DNA from 3 places in the Pseudoalteromonas sp. M58 genome. Region 2 is predicted to be linked to each of the others. Evidence: predicted binding sites of a transcription regulator. Region 2 holds the regulator's gene; each other region holds the start of a gene.
The links. The regulator sigma-54, encoded in region 2, starts transcription at its own class of promoters, with help from an activator protein. The targets are predictions, from matches to a motif close to GTTGGCACGNNNNTNGNNT.
Positions count from the first base shown of each region.

Region 1: a site for sigma-54 is predicted at 1,600-1,618, ahead of AAGD16_RS06215 (PA2169 family four-helix-bundle protein). Genes of this name have one in related genera too.
Region 3: a site for sigma-54 is predicted at 2,869-2,887, ahead of AAGD16_RS04095 (P-II family nitrogen regulator). Genes of this name have one in related genera too.

Region 1 covers NZ_CP152390.1:1,340,749-1,346,010, forward strand. Annotated here, with positions in the region: gene AAGD16_RS06210 (TonB-dependent siderophore receptor) at 1-1,052, shown strand, start outside; gene AAGD16_RS06215 (PA2169 family four-helix-bundle protein) at 1,118-1,561, opposite strand; gene AAGD16_RS06220 (LysR family transcriptional regulator) at 1,734-2,672, opposite strand; gene aceK (bifunctional isocitrate dehydrogenase kinase/phosphatase) at 2,689-4,407, opposite strand; gene AAGD16_RS06230 (DUF4124 domain-containing protein) at 4,763-5,245, opposite strand.
Region 2 covers NZ_CP152390.1:426,051-431,312, reverse strand. Annotated here, with positions in the region: gene kdsC (3-deoxy-manno-octulosonate-8-phosphatase KdsC) at 1-67, shown strand, start outside; gene lptC (LPS export ABC transporter periplasmic protein LptC) at 64-618, shown strand; gene lptA (lipopolysaccharide transport periplasmic protein LptA) at 608-1,147, shown strand; gene lptB (LPS export ABC transporter ATP-binding protein) at 1,144-1,869, shown strand; gene AAGD16_RS01975 (RNA polymerase factor sigma-54) at 1,939-3,438, shown strand; gene hpf (ribosome hibernation promoting factor) at 3,465-3,752, shown strand; gene ptsN (PTS IIA-like nitrogen regulatory protein PtsN) at 3,757-4,209, shown strand; gene rapZ (RNase adapter RapZ) at 4,229-5,071, shown strand; gene AAGD16_RS01955 (HPr family phosphocarrier protein) at 5,091-5,262, shown strand, end outside.
Region 3 covers NZ_CP152390.1:885,332-890,593, forward strand. Annotated here, with positions in the region: gene AAGD16_RS04080 (CYTH and CHAD domain-containing protein) at 1-325, shown strand, start outside; gene AAGD16_RS04085 (START domain-containing protein) at 325-1,017, shown strand; gene AAGD16_RS04090 (S10 family peptidase) at 1,066-2,583, opposite strand; gene AAGD16_RS04095 (P-II family nitrogen regulator) at 2,935-3,273, shown strand; gene AAGD16_RS04100 (ammonium transporter) at 3,283-4,512, shown strand; gene mrcB (penicillin-binding protein 1B) at 4,651-5,262, shown strand, end outside.

The DNA of each region.
Region 1 (5,262 bases), 910 kb from region 2:
AAGATGTGATTATCTCAGGGGCGTTACGTTACGATAATTACAAAGGATTTGGCGATACAGTTAACTTTAAACTCGCGGGTAACTGGTCACTAACCGAAGATATTTCACTTCGTGGTGCATTAAGCTCAGGATTTAGAGCCCCTTCAATGCAGCAGTTGTACTTTAACAATATCAGCACGCAGTTTGTTGTTGGTCCTAATGGCAATTTAGTGGCTGAAGAAGTGGGCACGTTTAGAAACGATTCAACCTTGGCGCAAAGTTTAGGTATTCCTAAGTTAACAGAAGAGAAATCTCAAAACCGCAGTTTAGGTATTGTTTATAATGTAAGCGATAATATTAATGTAACGCTTGATTACTACTCAATCGATATTGACGACCGTATTGTAATTAGTAATCGCTTAGGCAAAGGTTTATCAAACAGTCTTGATGCCGCGTTATTGAGCTCGGGTGCTGGTGCAGGACAGTTTTTCTTAAATGGGGCTGACACAGAAACGCAAGGTATCGACTTTGTAGCTACATGGAATACAGAAGGCCTAGGCGGCACGCTTGATTTTACATTAGCGGCCAACTTTACCGAAACCGATGTCGTGTCGTTATTTACACCTGCAGGTTCTGGTCTTGAAACCGTGCCAGTCGATGATGTGTTTTCTGATCAAGAAATTTCTATCATCGAAGAATGGCAACCAGAAGATCGCATTAACTTAAGTGCACTTTATCGCCGTGACGACTGGACTGTTAATTTATCACTTAATCGTTTTGGTGAGTACACAGTTGAAGATGGCGGCCGCCAGACTTACGGTGCTGAAATTTTAACTGACATTAAAGTTAATTACTTTGTAACTGATAATTTATCGGTAAACATTGGCGCAAATAACTTATTTGATGTTTACCCTGATGAAAACACCATAGGTAATTCACGTTCAGGTACTATTGTAGATGCTCAAGGTAATACCATTGTCAGCAGTGATGGGGTATTTAAGTACTCTCGTCGTTCAGCGCCATTTGGTTTTAACGGTGCTTACTACTACGTAGGTGCAGAATACCGCTTTTAATTAATAACTCTCCTATTGTTATTTAACAACCAAAGGGCCGTAAGGCCCTTTTATAGTTTTTAAACTTAATGTTTTTGCATTTTACTCATTTCAGCATGACAGCTTTGCATGGTAAGCAATACCTTTGACAGCGCCGCTTCACAATCATGTGATTGAGGCTTTTTTAACGCTGTTTTGATTTCTTCTAAGGTTTTATCTTCTACTTCTTCAAGCTCTTTAATGTAGGTTTGGTCGTTATCGCTAGTGAATGTACTGAGCAAAGCGGTAAATGCTCTGCGTGCTTCTACCGCGAACGAAGAGCCATCTTCACGTGCGCCTTGTTGATTAATTGCATAGGGTTGTAAGCTTTCAACACTTACTTTGCGGGCGTCGATCATGCGCTGAAATAATGCACTTACGCTAGGATCTTGTACTTTATCTTGTGCTTTTTCGTAAAAGTCGATACCGCTATTCATTACTTGGATAATGTCGGTGATATGATTTATCTCTTGTCCTTGATGGGTGCTCATAATAATGACCTCTGTTAATTTAAAATACATAGATAACTAAGCAAGCGGCATTCCAACGCGGTTTTATTTTTTAACTAATTGTTTTTCATGGTTTTATTTTTATGGGGAGGTCTAGGTAAGCTTGCTAACATGCTGCTAGCAAGCAAAATTTACATAAAAGCATGTAAGAAGGTTATTTAAGCTCTTCAGCTACTTCGGCCACTTTTTGACGTAACCAAATATGGCTAGCATCTCTGTGTAACAAAGGGCTCCATATCATATCAAGTTCAAATGGTGGAATTGGAAAGGGTGGTTCAAGTATTTTAAGCCCCGGATCGTCTACATAAATATTGGCCGCTTTTGAAGGTAAAGTTGCCACGAGGTTTTTTTCTTTCGCTAAATGAATCGCAACATGGTAGTTACGAGTAAACGTGGCAATATTTCGATGCTTCCCAAAATGTGCGAGCGCTTCGTCAACCCAACCCAGCTTTTGCACATCTTTTGGATCCATGCCAACCCCAACACCAAAGCCTGTTTTACTTACCCAAATATGACGGGCTTTTAAATAGCTATCTAGGCTAAAGTTTTCAATAATAGGGTTGTCGGATCTTACTAAACAGCAAAAGCTATCTTTCCAAATTCGCTTATGATGAAACGATTGCGGTAAGTTCTCGAAGCGGTTAATTGCCATGTCTACTTTACCGTTTTCTACATCATGGAAAGTTACATCGCTGGGCGTTAAAATATCTAATGTGGTGTCTGGGGCTTCTTCATGTAATTTCCCTAACAAACGCGGTGCCATGGTACTGGCTGCATAGTCACTGGCCATAATTCTAAACACGCGTTTACTTTGCTTAGCTTCAAATTCGCGATTAGGTGCTAGCGTTTCTTCAAGCGTCATCAAAATACCGCGAATAACAGGCTGTAACTCAATAGCGCGCTCGGTCGGCACCATACCATCGCTGGTACGCACTAAAATAGGATCGTTAAAAAGGTTACGTAGGCGTTTAAGTCCATTACTCATTGCCGGTTGAGTAATACTAAGCTGGTTAGCAGCACGAGTAACGTTACATTCGCGCAGTAATGTATCGAGGTAAACCAGTAAATTTAAATCTATTTTACTTATATTCATTGTGTGTCCTTAACGTTTACCAGTAATGGATAAAACGCTGTGCTGTAGGATAGGGATAAATATGACTCACCTTTCCATTTTTTATATTTTGTTGTGCTTGTTTCCAAAAGCTCACATCAAGTAGTTCTGGGTGCGTACTGGTTAAAAATTGTTTATATGTTGGGTTAGGCATTACAAAGGTACATAATTGCTCTGGAAATACATCTTGCGGAGCAACCGAGTAACTTTGTTCATCCATCAAATAATCATCATAACTTTTTGCTTTGGGTAGTGCTCTAAAGTTCATGTCTGTTAAATATTGCACTTCATCGTAATCATAAAAAATAATACGTTTGTGCTTACTTACACCAAAGTTCTTTAACAGCATATCGCCAGGGAAAATATTCACGGCAATCATTTCTTTAAGCGCCTGGCCATACTCTTCAATGGCATCGGCGGCACTTTTTTCGTCTGCATTTTCTAAAAACAAATTAAGCGGTGTCATTCGCCGTTCAATGTATAAATGTTTTATGATTAACCAGTCACCCTCAATCACCATCGATGAGCCAATGGTTTTGTGCAACTGCGCTAACAAGTTACTATCAAATCGTGCCAAAGGAAATACGACGTTTGAATACTCTATGGTGTCAGCCATTCGGCCAACACGGTCATGACTTTTAACCAGTTGATAGCGTTTTAATACCGTATCGCGACCAAACGGCTTACTTTCGCCAAATTTATCTTTAATAACTTTAAATACATAACCAAACGAGGGTAGGGTAAATACCATCATCACCATACCCGGTGTACCGGGAGCAATGGTAAATTCGTCATTAGAATGGGTTAAATGATTCAAAAACTCGCGATAAAACTCGGTTTTACCTTGTTTATGAAAGCCTATGGCGTTGTAAAGCTCGGCGAGGGTTTTATTAGGCATAAGTTGATTTAAAAACCGCACTAACGCTGAAGGAGCATGAGTTTCTACCATAAAATAGGCACGCGCAAAGCCAAAAATAACGCGCATTTGTGACGACTTTGTAAGTAAGGCATCTAAATAAAGGCCTTTATCTTCATGGTGTAACACCGCAATAATAAAAGGCTGAACGCCACTTTGCGATACAACGCGCCCCACAATGTAAGCGGCTTTATTACGATAAAACGGGGTATGTAATATATCAAAACGCATTTGCCAATGCTGGTGGTGTGTATCGGGTGCTTGTTTATAAAAGGCTTTAACTAATAAACGAATATCGCGTTCTAGATTGACAAAGTCGGCCTTAAAATCAAAGTGATTAATAATACGCTTAATGGTGGGCTTTAAACCATCTACAACAGGAAAATAACTACGGTATTCAGCTTCAACAGGCACAGAAGGCGCATCTTTGAGCGTGGCTTCTACAAAAATAAAGTCATTGTGAAAATAGCGGCGGTGGTACAGGCGGCAGAATACTGAATTATAAAATGTTTCAGCAAGTTCTGCTTGCGGATGAAAACATAAAAAGTGTTGGTAAAGCTTTTTCACTTCAAGCCATAAGCTCTCGTTTAGCGCGTCTGTTTGCTGGCGTTCTCTTAGTGTTTTTGTTGTTTCGTTTACCCGATCATCGTAATAGCTTATACGCAGGCGACTTATATCATTAATAGCTTGCCAGTCTCTTTTAGCAAAAGCGTAGGGAGCCTTGGCTGTTGTTCTTTGAAACAGCAAATAATGCTTTTTAAAACCGGTTAAAATTAATTCAGCAATTTGGCGTGGTTGCATCAGTACTCCTTAATAGACGCCTTTAGGTGTTTAGGATAATGCCGGTGGTTATACCAATTTTATTAAAAACATGATCATTCTAGCGTTTTAAATAATCCGCTAGCTGCGTTAAAAATTATTTATATAGAACAACTATGTATCATAATTTTCGCCTTGTTATCGACTTATTTCTTTGTCGCTATAATAGATCACTAATTTAATGCAATTGGTATTAGTATTAAATCCGAAAAAGGTGGTCAAAGGAAATTACACCACTAAACACACAATAGAGTTTATGCTCTATAGATGTTAAGGGTATGTTATTTTATATTTAAAACCAAGCTAATTAAGATGATATTTATTGAAGTTAGTCTGATTAAGGTTGATAGGCATCAATCTTTTTTTGTAACTTTTTAATACGCTTTTTAATCAATGCTTTATCTTTTTTATATTGCTTATCTAATTTTTTCTGTGTGTTTCTAATATCTTTGCTAATACGCTTTTTATCATCTGCGCTCAATATATGATTTAAACGCTGCTGTTGTTTAAAACCAGCCCTGTCTTTTTCTCGTAAAAGTATTGCTAACTTATGCTGATTACTGCGCAGCTCTGCTTCTAGGTTGGAAATAATCGTATCTCGTTCCAGCTCGTTTAACTGTTTGGTATAGTTTATTTCTTTACCGGCTTGCTTAGGCTCAGTGGCGGTTATTGTGTGTGAGGTAGCATTATCACTACAGGGAAACTGAGAGAAAGTGGTGCCTTTGGGAGTGACGCACTTGAAATAGGTGGTTTGAGCTAATGCAAGAGAGCTAAAACATAAAATACAGACAGTAATGATCAGATTAATAACGCTGAACATAATGATTATCCTTTGTA
Region 2 (5,262 bases):
AGAGCTGACAGACTTACTTATGCTCGAAAATAACAAGCCACTAACTAGCCAAGGAACGAGTTCATGAATGTAGCGCGCATTATACTGAGCGTTTTATTCATAAGCTGTATGGTTTGGCTCTGGTATCCTTATTTTACTAAGGTTGATATTACTGCAAGCGAAGAAACACAAGTTATTGCTAAGCCTGATTATACCGCTATTGAGCTAAAACAAACGGCTTATAATGAACAAGGTAAAGTGAGCCATAAGGTAACTGCGGTAAAAATGGAGTTGTATCAACAACTCGGTTTTACCTTTTTTGAAAAGCCTATATTCACTTTATACAACGAGCAGCAAACATGGCGTATTAACGCCGATGAAGCCACCCTCTACGACGACCGTCAACTGGTGTTAGAGGGTAATGTAACCGCTCAAAACTTAGTAGATAACGCCATGATCGATACGATCAACGCCCAGACCATCAATGTTGATATAAAACTATTAACCATGCAATCACAGCAGCCTGTCGTTATTACAGGACCTAATTTAAAAATCACAGGTAAAGGCCTTGAGGCCGATTTAAAAACCGAGGTGATTAAACTTATTAACCATACGCGAACCCTATATTATGACCAATAACCTATTTAAAATTTTAATTTTTCCCTCACTATTAATTGCTTTTAACAGTAATGGCGCTGAACCTGCTGAAGCCCCCGCTGCTAATCAAATTTCAATTAGTGCAGATAAGCAAGAAGGTCAATTAAAAGAAAACGTAGGCATTTTTGAGAAAAATGTTGAAATTATTCATGGTAATCGCCGTATCACAGCTGACCGTTTAGAAGTGCATAAACGCGATGAGCTAGGCGATAACAAACAGTTATTAATTGCCACAGGCAGCCCTGCATATTTTGAAGAAACCCAAGCTGATGGCACCATAATGAGCGCCAGTGCTAATGAAGTGCGTTACGATGTGTCGCTGCGTTTTTTAACCTTAATCGGCGATGCAAGCATTGCTCAAGCAGGTCAACAAATAACAGCTAAAAGTATCACTTACGATATCGAGCAGCAGTTAATTAGCGCAGAAAAAGACGAAAACTCAACAGACCGTGTACACACTATTTTAGTGCCTGTTGAAAATAAAAAAGAAGATGATAAAGGCCAACCATGAGCACATTAAAAGCAGAGCTATTAGCTAAAAGCTATAAAGGTCGTGAAGTTGTAAAAAACGTTGGCCTAGAGGTTGAAGCTGGCAGTATTGTGGGGTTACTTGGCCCTAATGGTGCAGGTAAAACCACCACCTTTTATATGATTGTAGGCCTTGTCCCTAGCGATAAAGGCAAAATATCAATTGATGATAAAGATATTACTTTATTACCGATGCACAGCCGAGCGCGTTTAGGGATTGGTTATTTACCGCAAGAGTCGTCTATTTTTAGAAAGCTGACTGTTTATCAAAACTTAATGGCTATCTTAGAAACACGTAAAGAATTAAATAAACAACAACGCGAAGATACCTTAAATAATTTACTTGATGAATTTAGCATTCAGCATATCCGCGATAGTCAAGGTATGGCTTTATCAGGTGGTGAACGTCGCCGCGTTGAAATTGCTCGCGCGTTAGCAGCAAACCCTAAATTTATCCTTTTAGACGAACCCTTTGCGGGGGTTGATCCTATCTCAGTATTAGATATTAAAAAGATTATAGAGCATCTTAAAAACCGAGGAATTGGCGTACTTATCACAGATCACAACGTACGCGAAACTCTTGATGTTTGTGAAAAAGCCTACATAGTTTCTCATGGAGAGTTAATTGCATCAGGCACTCCAGAATATGTATTAAACGATAAAACAGTACGCGATGTTTATTTAGGCGAGCAGTTCAAGCTCTAATATGTGTGTTATTACACTAAGCATCTGCTAATATTAATTATAATAATTTAAAAGGATTGTTAGAGATACATGAGGCAATCATTACAGCTGCGCATGGGCCAGCAACTTACAATGACTCCACAGTTGCAACAAGCAATTCGCTTATTGCAACTCAGTACATTGGATCTCCAGCAAGAAATTCAAGAAGCGCTCGATAGCAACCCCTTGCTTGAAGTTGAAGAACACGATTACAGCGAAGACACTGCAGGTAAAAACGAACAAAAAGCCGATAACGATGACATAACGCTAAGTGCCTCAGCTGACGATAAACCTAGCGAGTATGAGCAAGATAGCGGCGAAGCAATGACCAAAGACACTATTAGCGATGATATGGCTATGGATGTTACTTGGGATGAATATATGAGCGCTGCGCCTGCCTCTTCATCGGGCCCAATGCCAGAAGATGAATCTATTTATCAAGGCTCTTCGACTGAAACGCTGCATGAGTATTTAATGTGGCAACTTCAACTGACGCCGTTTAGTCCTACCGATGAAGCGATAGCTATTGCAATTGTAGAAGCTGTAGACGACTCAGGGATTCTAACCCTTAGCTGTGAAGAAATATTAGAAAGCTTTAACCAAGAAAACGACGGCGAAGATGAAGTTGAACTTGACGAAATAGAAGCGGTACTAAAGCGTATTCAACTATTTGATCCAGTGGGAATAGCCGCGCGTAGTTTACAAGAGTGCTTGTGTATTCAGCTAAATCAATTTGATAAAGACACACCTTTTTTAAACGAAACAAAAATGATCTTAACCGATCATATTGATTTACTTGCTGCACGTGACTATCGCACGTTAATGAAAAAAACAAAGCTTAAAGAAGATGAGCTAAAAGAAATCATGACGTTGATTCATACGCTCAGCCCAAAACCGGCAGACACTATTGTCAGAGAAGAGTCTGAATACGTTATTCCTGATGTGTCGGTTAAAAAAGTTAAAGGTCGTTGGGTAGTTGAATTAAACCCAGATAGCATGCCTAAGATCAGAGTAAATAGCCAATATGCAGCTATGTCGCGTACGGTTAAATCAAGTGGTGATAGCCAGTTTATTCGCTCGCACTTACAAGAGGCTAAATGGTTTATAAAAAGCTTAGAAAGTAGAAATGACACGCTACTTAAAGTAACCAACTGTATTGTGCAGCAGCAACAGGCCTTTTTTGAACACGGTCCTGAGGCTATGAAGCCTATGGTGCTTAACGATGTGGCTGAAATGGTGGAAATGCATGAGTCGACTATATCGCGTGTTACTACGCAAAAATACATGCATACACCACGTGGCATTTTTGAGCTTAAATATTTCTTTTCAAGCCATGTAAGTACTGAAAATGGTGGCGAATGTTCATCAACAGCAATACGTGCATTAATTAAAAAATTAATCGCTGCAGAAAACTCAGCTAAACCATTGAGTGATAGTAAAATTGCAGATATATTGGCAGAGCAAGGAATTAAAGTAGCGAGGAGAACCATTGCAAAATATCGCGAATCTCTAGCTATTCCCCCGTCTAATCAACGTAAAAGTTTGATTTAAGGCGTACAACAAAGAGGAAAATGTTTATGCAACTGAATTTAACTGGTCGCCATGTAGATATTACCGACTCGCTTAGAGACTACGTAAATAGTAAATTTTCGAAGTTACAGAGGCACACTGATCACATAACGAATGTGCACGTTATTCTCGATGTAGAAAAACTAAACCAAAAAGCTGAAGCAACCGTTCATGTTAGTGGCGCTGAGATTTTTGCCTCTACTGAGCATCAAGATATGTATGCCGCTATAGACTCGCTCATTGACAAGCTAGATCGTCAAGTAATTAAACACAAAGAGAAACTTGCTCGACACTAACACTATGAAACTAAGCTCACTTATCTGTCAGGACTGCAGTAAAGCTGCGGTCCTTTTTAATAGTAAAAAAAGAATTTTAGAATTTATCAGTGAATTGGCTCACAATAAGCTGCCCTATTTAACACAACAAGATATTCTTAATGCATTAACTGCAAGAGAAAAGCTAGGAAGTACAGGCATTGGTCGAGGCATTGCTATTCCACATGGTCGCATGAGTGGTGCTCAAGAGCCCCTAGCTTTGATTTTAGTGAGCGAAACAGCTATTAATTTTGATGCGATTGATAACCGACCGGTTGACATTTTTGTCGCGTTAATTGTTCCCGATGGCGATAATCAGCAGCATTTGAAGACGCTAGCCACGATTGCTGATAAGCTCAATGATAAAGAATTTTGTAAACAGTTACGCGCCGCCAAATCGGATAGCGAACTGTATCAGGTTATCGTCAGTCAATCGTAGTAATAAAGAAAGGTGATAAATGGAATTAATAATTATAAGCGGTCGTTCAGGGTCAGGTAAATCTGTGGCGTTACGCGTTGTGGAAGACTTAGGTTATTATTGTGTAGACAATATTCCTCTTAATTTATTACCATCATTAGTGCGCAGTGTTTCCGACAGTTATAATAAAATTGCCGTGAGTGTTGATGTACGTAACCTACCTAAAGAGCAACAGCAGTTTAATGAAATCATTGAATATTTACCTGGTTTTACTAAACCAACGGTATTTTATTTAGACAGTGACGATCAAACATTAATAAAACGTTTTTCAGAAACGCGACGTCTCCACCCTTTATCTATTGATTCTTTGCCGCTTGATTTAGCCATAAAAAAAGAAAAACAACTACTTGATGTATTGATTAACCGTGCTGATTATATGATTGATACCACAGATTTAAGTGTGCATCAGCTTGCTGAGTCTATTCGTGAAAAAATACTCGGAAAAAAAGATAAACAACTGATCATTACCTTTGAGTCATTTGGTTTTAAACACGGCATCCCTAAAGAAGCAGATTACGTATTTGATGCCCGCTTTTTACCAAACCCACATTGGGAGCCTGAGCTTAAGCCACTTACAGGGCTGGACCAACCAGTAAAAGACTACCTAGCAAGTCACAGTATAGTGCAAAAATTTACATGGCAAATTCAAACATTTGTGCAAACATGGCTGCCGCATTTAGAACGAAATAACCGCAGCTACTTAACCATTGCAATTGGCTGTACCGGTGGGCAACACCGCTCTGTTTATTTAGCGCAAACCATTGGCGAAAGCTTTGCAATGAGCCATCCTAATGTAAAAATTCGCCACCGAGAACAAGAATAATACCGAGTGAGAACATGCAATGCGCTTAGAAAATACATTTTTAATAAAAAACAAATTAGGATTACACGCTAGAGCGGCGACAGTATTAGCTCAGCTTTCTGTGCAATTTGATGCCACAATCACTTTATTTCAAGATGACAAACAAGCCGCTGGCGATAGCGTGCTGGCACTTATGTTACTCGAAAGCAGCC
Region 3 (5,262 bases), 460 kb from region 2:
CTTATTGCCTAAAGAGCAAAGTTTAGCGGGCAATGATTATTTAAATTTTCGTACTCAGTTAGAAAATAGCTTACTCAGTGGTAACTGTTTAGGTGCACTGTTTAATAAAGATGAACGATTAGAATTTAGGCTTCCTTGGCTCGATATTTCTCATGGCATGTATGAGCTAAGCACGCTTGATTATTTAAAACAGCTGTGTGGCGGGCAAGAAGATGCTCAACTAGCAAAAATACAACTATGGTTGGAACAAAAGTCTGACTTTTTAGTCAGTGCTATGGAGCAAAGTCGACACGCTTCATTTGATACAGAACCGTATTGGCTTTGATGGCTAAGCACTTTTGCACGCTTAACTTGTTGCAAAAGTGCATTATTCTATCGCTTTTGTGTTTTGTTACAAATGTGTATTCACAGCCCTCTTGGCAGCTTTACGAGAGTAAACAGGGGGTGAGTGTTTATTTTCAGCGTTTGAGCGATGATACCTTGAAAATGAAAGCTGAAACGGTGGTTAAGAATACCACAGCAGAAGATTTAATCGCCTTACTCAGTGATACCGATGCTGCTCCCCGCTGGATAGAAAATATTGCTAAAGTAAAATTACTGAAATATTTAAGCCCCTCAGAAAACCTTGTTTACAGCTTTATTGACTCCCCTTGGCCCGTTGCAAATAGAGATTTAGTCACGTATTCGTGCTATACAAAACGCAGCGCGTTGCAAACTCAACTTAGTATTCATGCCCGTCCTGATTTTTTACCTCAAACTAAAGGGGTAGTAAGAATAAGCACATTAGATGCGACGTGGTTACTGACTCAGCAAGCGAATAACTTGCATATTGACTATCAGGTTTATGCGTTACCAGGCGGAAGTATACCCAATTGGCTAAATAACCGAGTCGCTCTAAAAAGCACCTTTAACACGCTAATAAATCTAGCTGAAATACTTGCTACTAAGCAGTACACAGCAAAGCCAACCGTCATCCGTACTGGGGATTGCACACATGGCGAATTGCCGCGGTTATAAGCAAAAAAGTGACCTAAGTGGTCACTTTTTTAAGTGGATATAAGCTAATTAGTATTTAGCGGATTGACCGTCTTTAGGTATAGACTGTTTTATAAACTCGCGTAAATCGTTGTTAGAGCTTTCTAAATCTGCATGGCGTAGGTACATCATATGGCCACTGCGGTAGCCTTTAAAGCTTAATCTATTTTGCATTTTACCACTTGGATCTAGTTGCCACATTGTGTATTTAGCATCAAAGTAGTTTGTTGCACCATCAAAATAGCCAGCTTGAACCATCACATTTAAATACGGATTTTGAGCCATAGCTAAACGCAAGTTTTCACCGGTATTGTTTCCGCTTCTATCCCATGGGTGAACGTTACCAAATAAGTTATATTTGATGTCGGTTTTGTAATTAAGCTCTTCACGCAGGTAGTAGTTAATTGCAGGGGTAAAAGAGTGCAGCCACGATGTAAGCTCTGCCCAGTAATCTGGTGATTCACCGGCATCGCGCTTATCAATCCCTAAATAGCGCGAATCCAGTCGACCAACCATTTGTCCGCGTTCACGTAATAACTCTTTCCAAAAAAACTGTGTTGGAATGTCTAAGTTATTTTGGCTAACAAATGTTTCAGATAGACCTGCATATTCGGCCATTTTTTTAATAATACGACGTTTTTCATCTGGGGCAATAAATCCGCCTTTTGCAAGCGCGGGAATGAGCTCATTAACGGTAAACTGTTCCACTTCAGGTAATAGCTCGTCTAAGTCTTTAGCTTGTAAATCAGCGCTTAATGCCTTGTGGTACCAGGCTGTAGCTGCAAAGTAAGGTAAGCGGTTAGCGGCTTTTACAGGACCATCGCGCTTAATACCAATATCGGTAGGTGAAACGAGTACAACACCGTTAATGTACATCCATTGACTATTTTGTAGCTCATGCGCTAAGCCTGATACACGAGTGGTACCATAGCTTTCACCAATTAAAAATTTAGGAGAGCGCCAGCGTTCATTGCGAGATACAAAAGTATTAAGCCACTCTGCTAGATATTTTATATCGGCATTCACACCAAAAAATAACTCTTTTTGTTTATCCTTTGGTAGAAGGTTACCATCTTTATCTTCAACGACACGCGAATAACCCGTGTTTACAGGGTTTACGTAAACGATGTCGGCTACGTCTAAAACCGAATAAGGGTTATCTTTAACACCGTAAGGTTGAATAGGGTAGCCTTCGTCGTCAATTTTTAAAACGCGTGGTCCGGTGTATGCTAAATGCATCCAAACTGACGCTGAGCCTGGGCCACCATTAAATGAAATAAGTAATGGGCGCTTTGTTCTATCATCGACCTTATCGCGCGTGTAGTAAGTGTATTGAAGGGTTGCGATGGCGTCTCCCTTGTCATCCCATACCGGTTGTGTGCCAGTTGCTACTGTGTAAGAAAATCGTTCATTATTTATTTTTGCTTTGTGCTGGGTAACCACTTTACTGTCAATATCAATGCGACGTTGATTATCGGCAAACGAGGCGCTACTTAGGGTGAGCGCAATAGCGGCAATGGGTAAAAATAGACTTCGACTAAATTTCATAAGTGACCCTTTTTATTTTATGTACTGCAGTTATAGCGATATTTGAGTAAAAAACAAAAGTAATGAGACTAGCTGCCGATAATAATCGTTGAGTTAGCGAGTAACCACCTCTGTTAAGAATAAACTTTGTTTAATAGTTAGACTTTTTTTAAACGCCTTCTTTGTATTTCATTGATATCGCACCAATCCTGCATTTTGCATAAAAAAAGCGCACCTAAATGGTGCGCTTTTTTGTTTTATATATTATTTATTTTTTTAAGTTTATGTTTTTATTATTAATTTAAAAATGGCACAAAGGTTGGATTGTATAGAGGAAATACAATAACAAGCTAGCGTCCTAAGGGGGCCTTTGTGAAAATGATCAGTGCAATAATAAAGCCATTCAAACTAGATGATGTGCGTGAAGCACTCGCTGATTTAGGCATCGAAGGAATGACAGTGGTTGACGTTAAGGGGTTTGGACGTCAAAGAGGGCATACTGAGTTATACCGTGGTGCTGAATATCAGGTTGACTTTATACCTAAAATTAAACTTGAAATTGCTACTCGTAGTGAAAATTGCCAACGCGTTGTAGAAACCATTACCAAAGTCGCTGGAACGGGCAAAATTGGTGACGGCAAAATTTTTGTTTACGACCTAGACCAAATCGTCCGTATTCGTACTGGCGAGCTTGATGATGATGCAATTTAAGGGGGCAACATGGAAAATACAATTATAGAGCTGAAGTTTTCGCTCGATACGTTTTACTTTTTAATGTCTGGCATCTTAGTCATGTGGATGGCAGCCGGTTTTGCAATGTTAGAAGCGGGTTTAGTGCGCTCTAAAAATACCACAGAAATTCTAACTAAAAATATCGCGCTTTATTCTATCGCGTGCACTATGTTTTTGTTGATAGGCTACAACATTATGTACGTAGATAATGTTGAAGGCGGCGTTATTCCTTCGTTTGGTGGCCTAATAGGTAGCCAAGCGGCAGACGCTAATCATTCACTAGAATCTGACTTTTTCTTCCAAGTAGTGTTTGTTGCAACGGCCATGTCTATTGTATCTGGCGCCGTAGCGGAGCGCATGAAGTTATGGGCTTTCTTAGTGTTTACTGTAGTACTAACAGGATTAATTTACCCAATTGAAGGTTACTGGACATGGGGCGGCGGCTTCTTATCTGAATTAGGCTTTGTTGATTTTGCAGGCTCTGCAATTGTACATGCAACTGGTGCGGCTGCAGCGCTTGCGGGTGTAATACTACTGGGTGCACGTAAAGGTAAATATGGTAAAAATGGTGAAATTTACCCAATTCCAGGTTCAAACTTGCCACTTGCTACATTGGGTACGTTTATTTTATGGATGGGTTGGTTTGGCTTTAACGGCGGATCACAGTTATTAATTTCAGATAAAGAAAACGCAACAGCGGTAGGTCAAATATTACTTAATACCAATGCTGCTGCAGCTATGGGGGCAATTTCAGCCTTGTTCTTATGTAAACTTTTATGGGGCAAAGCCGATTTAACCATGGTACTTAATGGTGCACTTGCAGGCTTAGTGGTTATTACTGCAGACCCATTATCACCATCACCACTAATGGCGTGTTTATTTGGCTTACTAGGTGGCTCATTAGTGATACTTAGTATTGTCGCACTGGACAAAGCGAAGATAGATGATCCCGTGGGTGCTATTTCTGTTCATGGTGTGTGTGGCATCCTAGGTATCGTGCTAGTACCTGTTACTAATGCTGAGGCCAGCATTGTTAATCAGTTGATTGGCCTACTATGTATTATTGGTTTTGTGTTTATTGCTTCATTCATTGTATGGGCAATCCTCAAGCAAACCATGGGTATTCGTGTTACCGAAGAAGAAGAGTTAAACGGTATGGATCAACACGATTGTGGTATTGATGCTTATCCAGAGTTTGTATCAGTTAGAAGTAATTAATTAAAAGTATTGTGTGTTCAATCAAAGCCCTACTCTGTTAGGGCTTTTTTGATTTCAGGGGAGGTTAATTTTTCAGGTGCTAGAGTAATGTGATAAGCTCCTCGCGTTAAATTAACCTTCGGAATATATTACACTTAAATGGCTGAAAAAAAGAAAACATCGACCAGTAAACCCTCGACTAAGCGCGCTACAAAGACATCTAAATCATCGGCGCGAAAGAGTGCGACTAAAAAAACTTCAAGCACCGCAAAACGGCCACTTTTTAAAACGTTGTTTTCTATTTTTTGGAAACTGAGTCTGGCGACGTTTATCGCCATTGCACTTTATTTTATTTACCTTGATGCAAAAATAACTCGCCAGTTTGAAGGTAATAAATGGCAACTTCCGGCACAAGTGTATGCTCGCTCAATGACGTTTTTTCCAGGCCAGTTTTTATCAGAGCAAGAAGTATTATGGGAGCTTAAGCGCTTAAACTACACGGCGGTTAATCGCTTAAGCCGGACTGGGCAGTATATTAAAACAGCCAATAGTATTAAGATTTTTCGTCGTGACTTTGAATTTTATGATGGTTTAGAGAGCGCTCATGTTATTGAGTTGCGTTTCTCTGGAGAGAAGGTAGCCAGTATTAAAGATAAGTTTGGCCGTCGCTTAAACACTGCCAGATTAGAGCCTGTACAAATAGCCCGTATTGGTAATGACTCAAAACAAGATAGAGAGTTTGTACCATTAGATAAATTTCCTGACATGCTT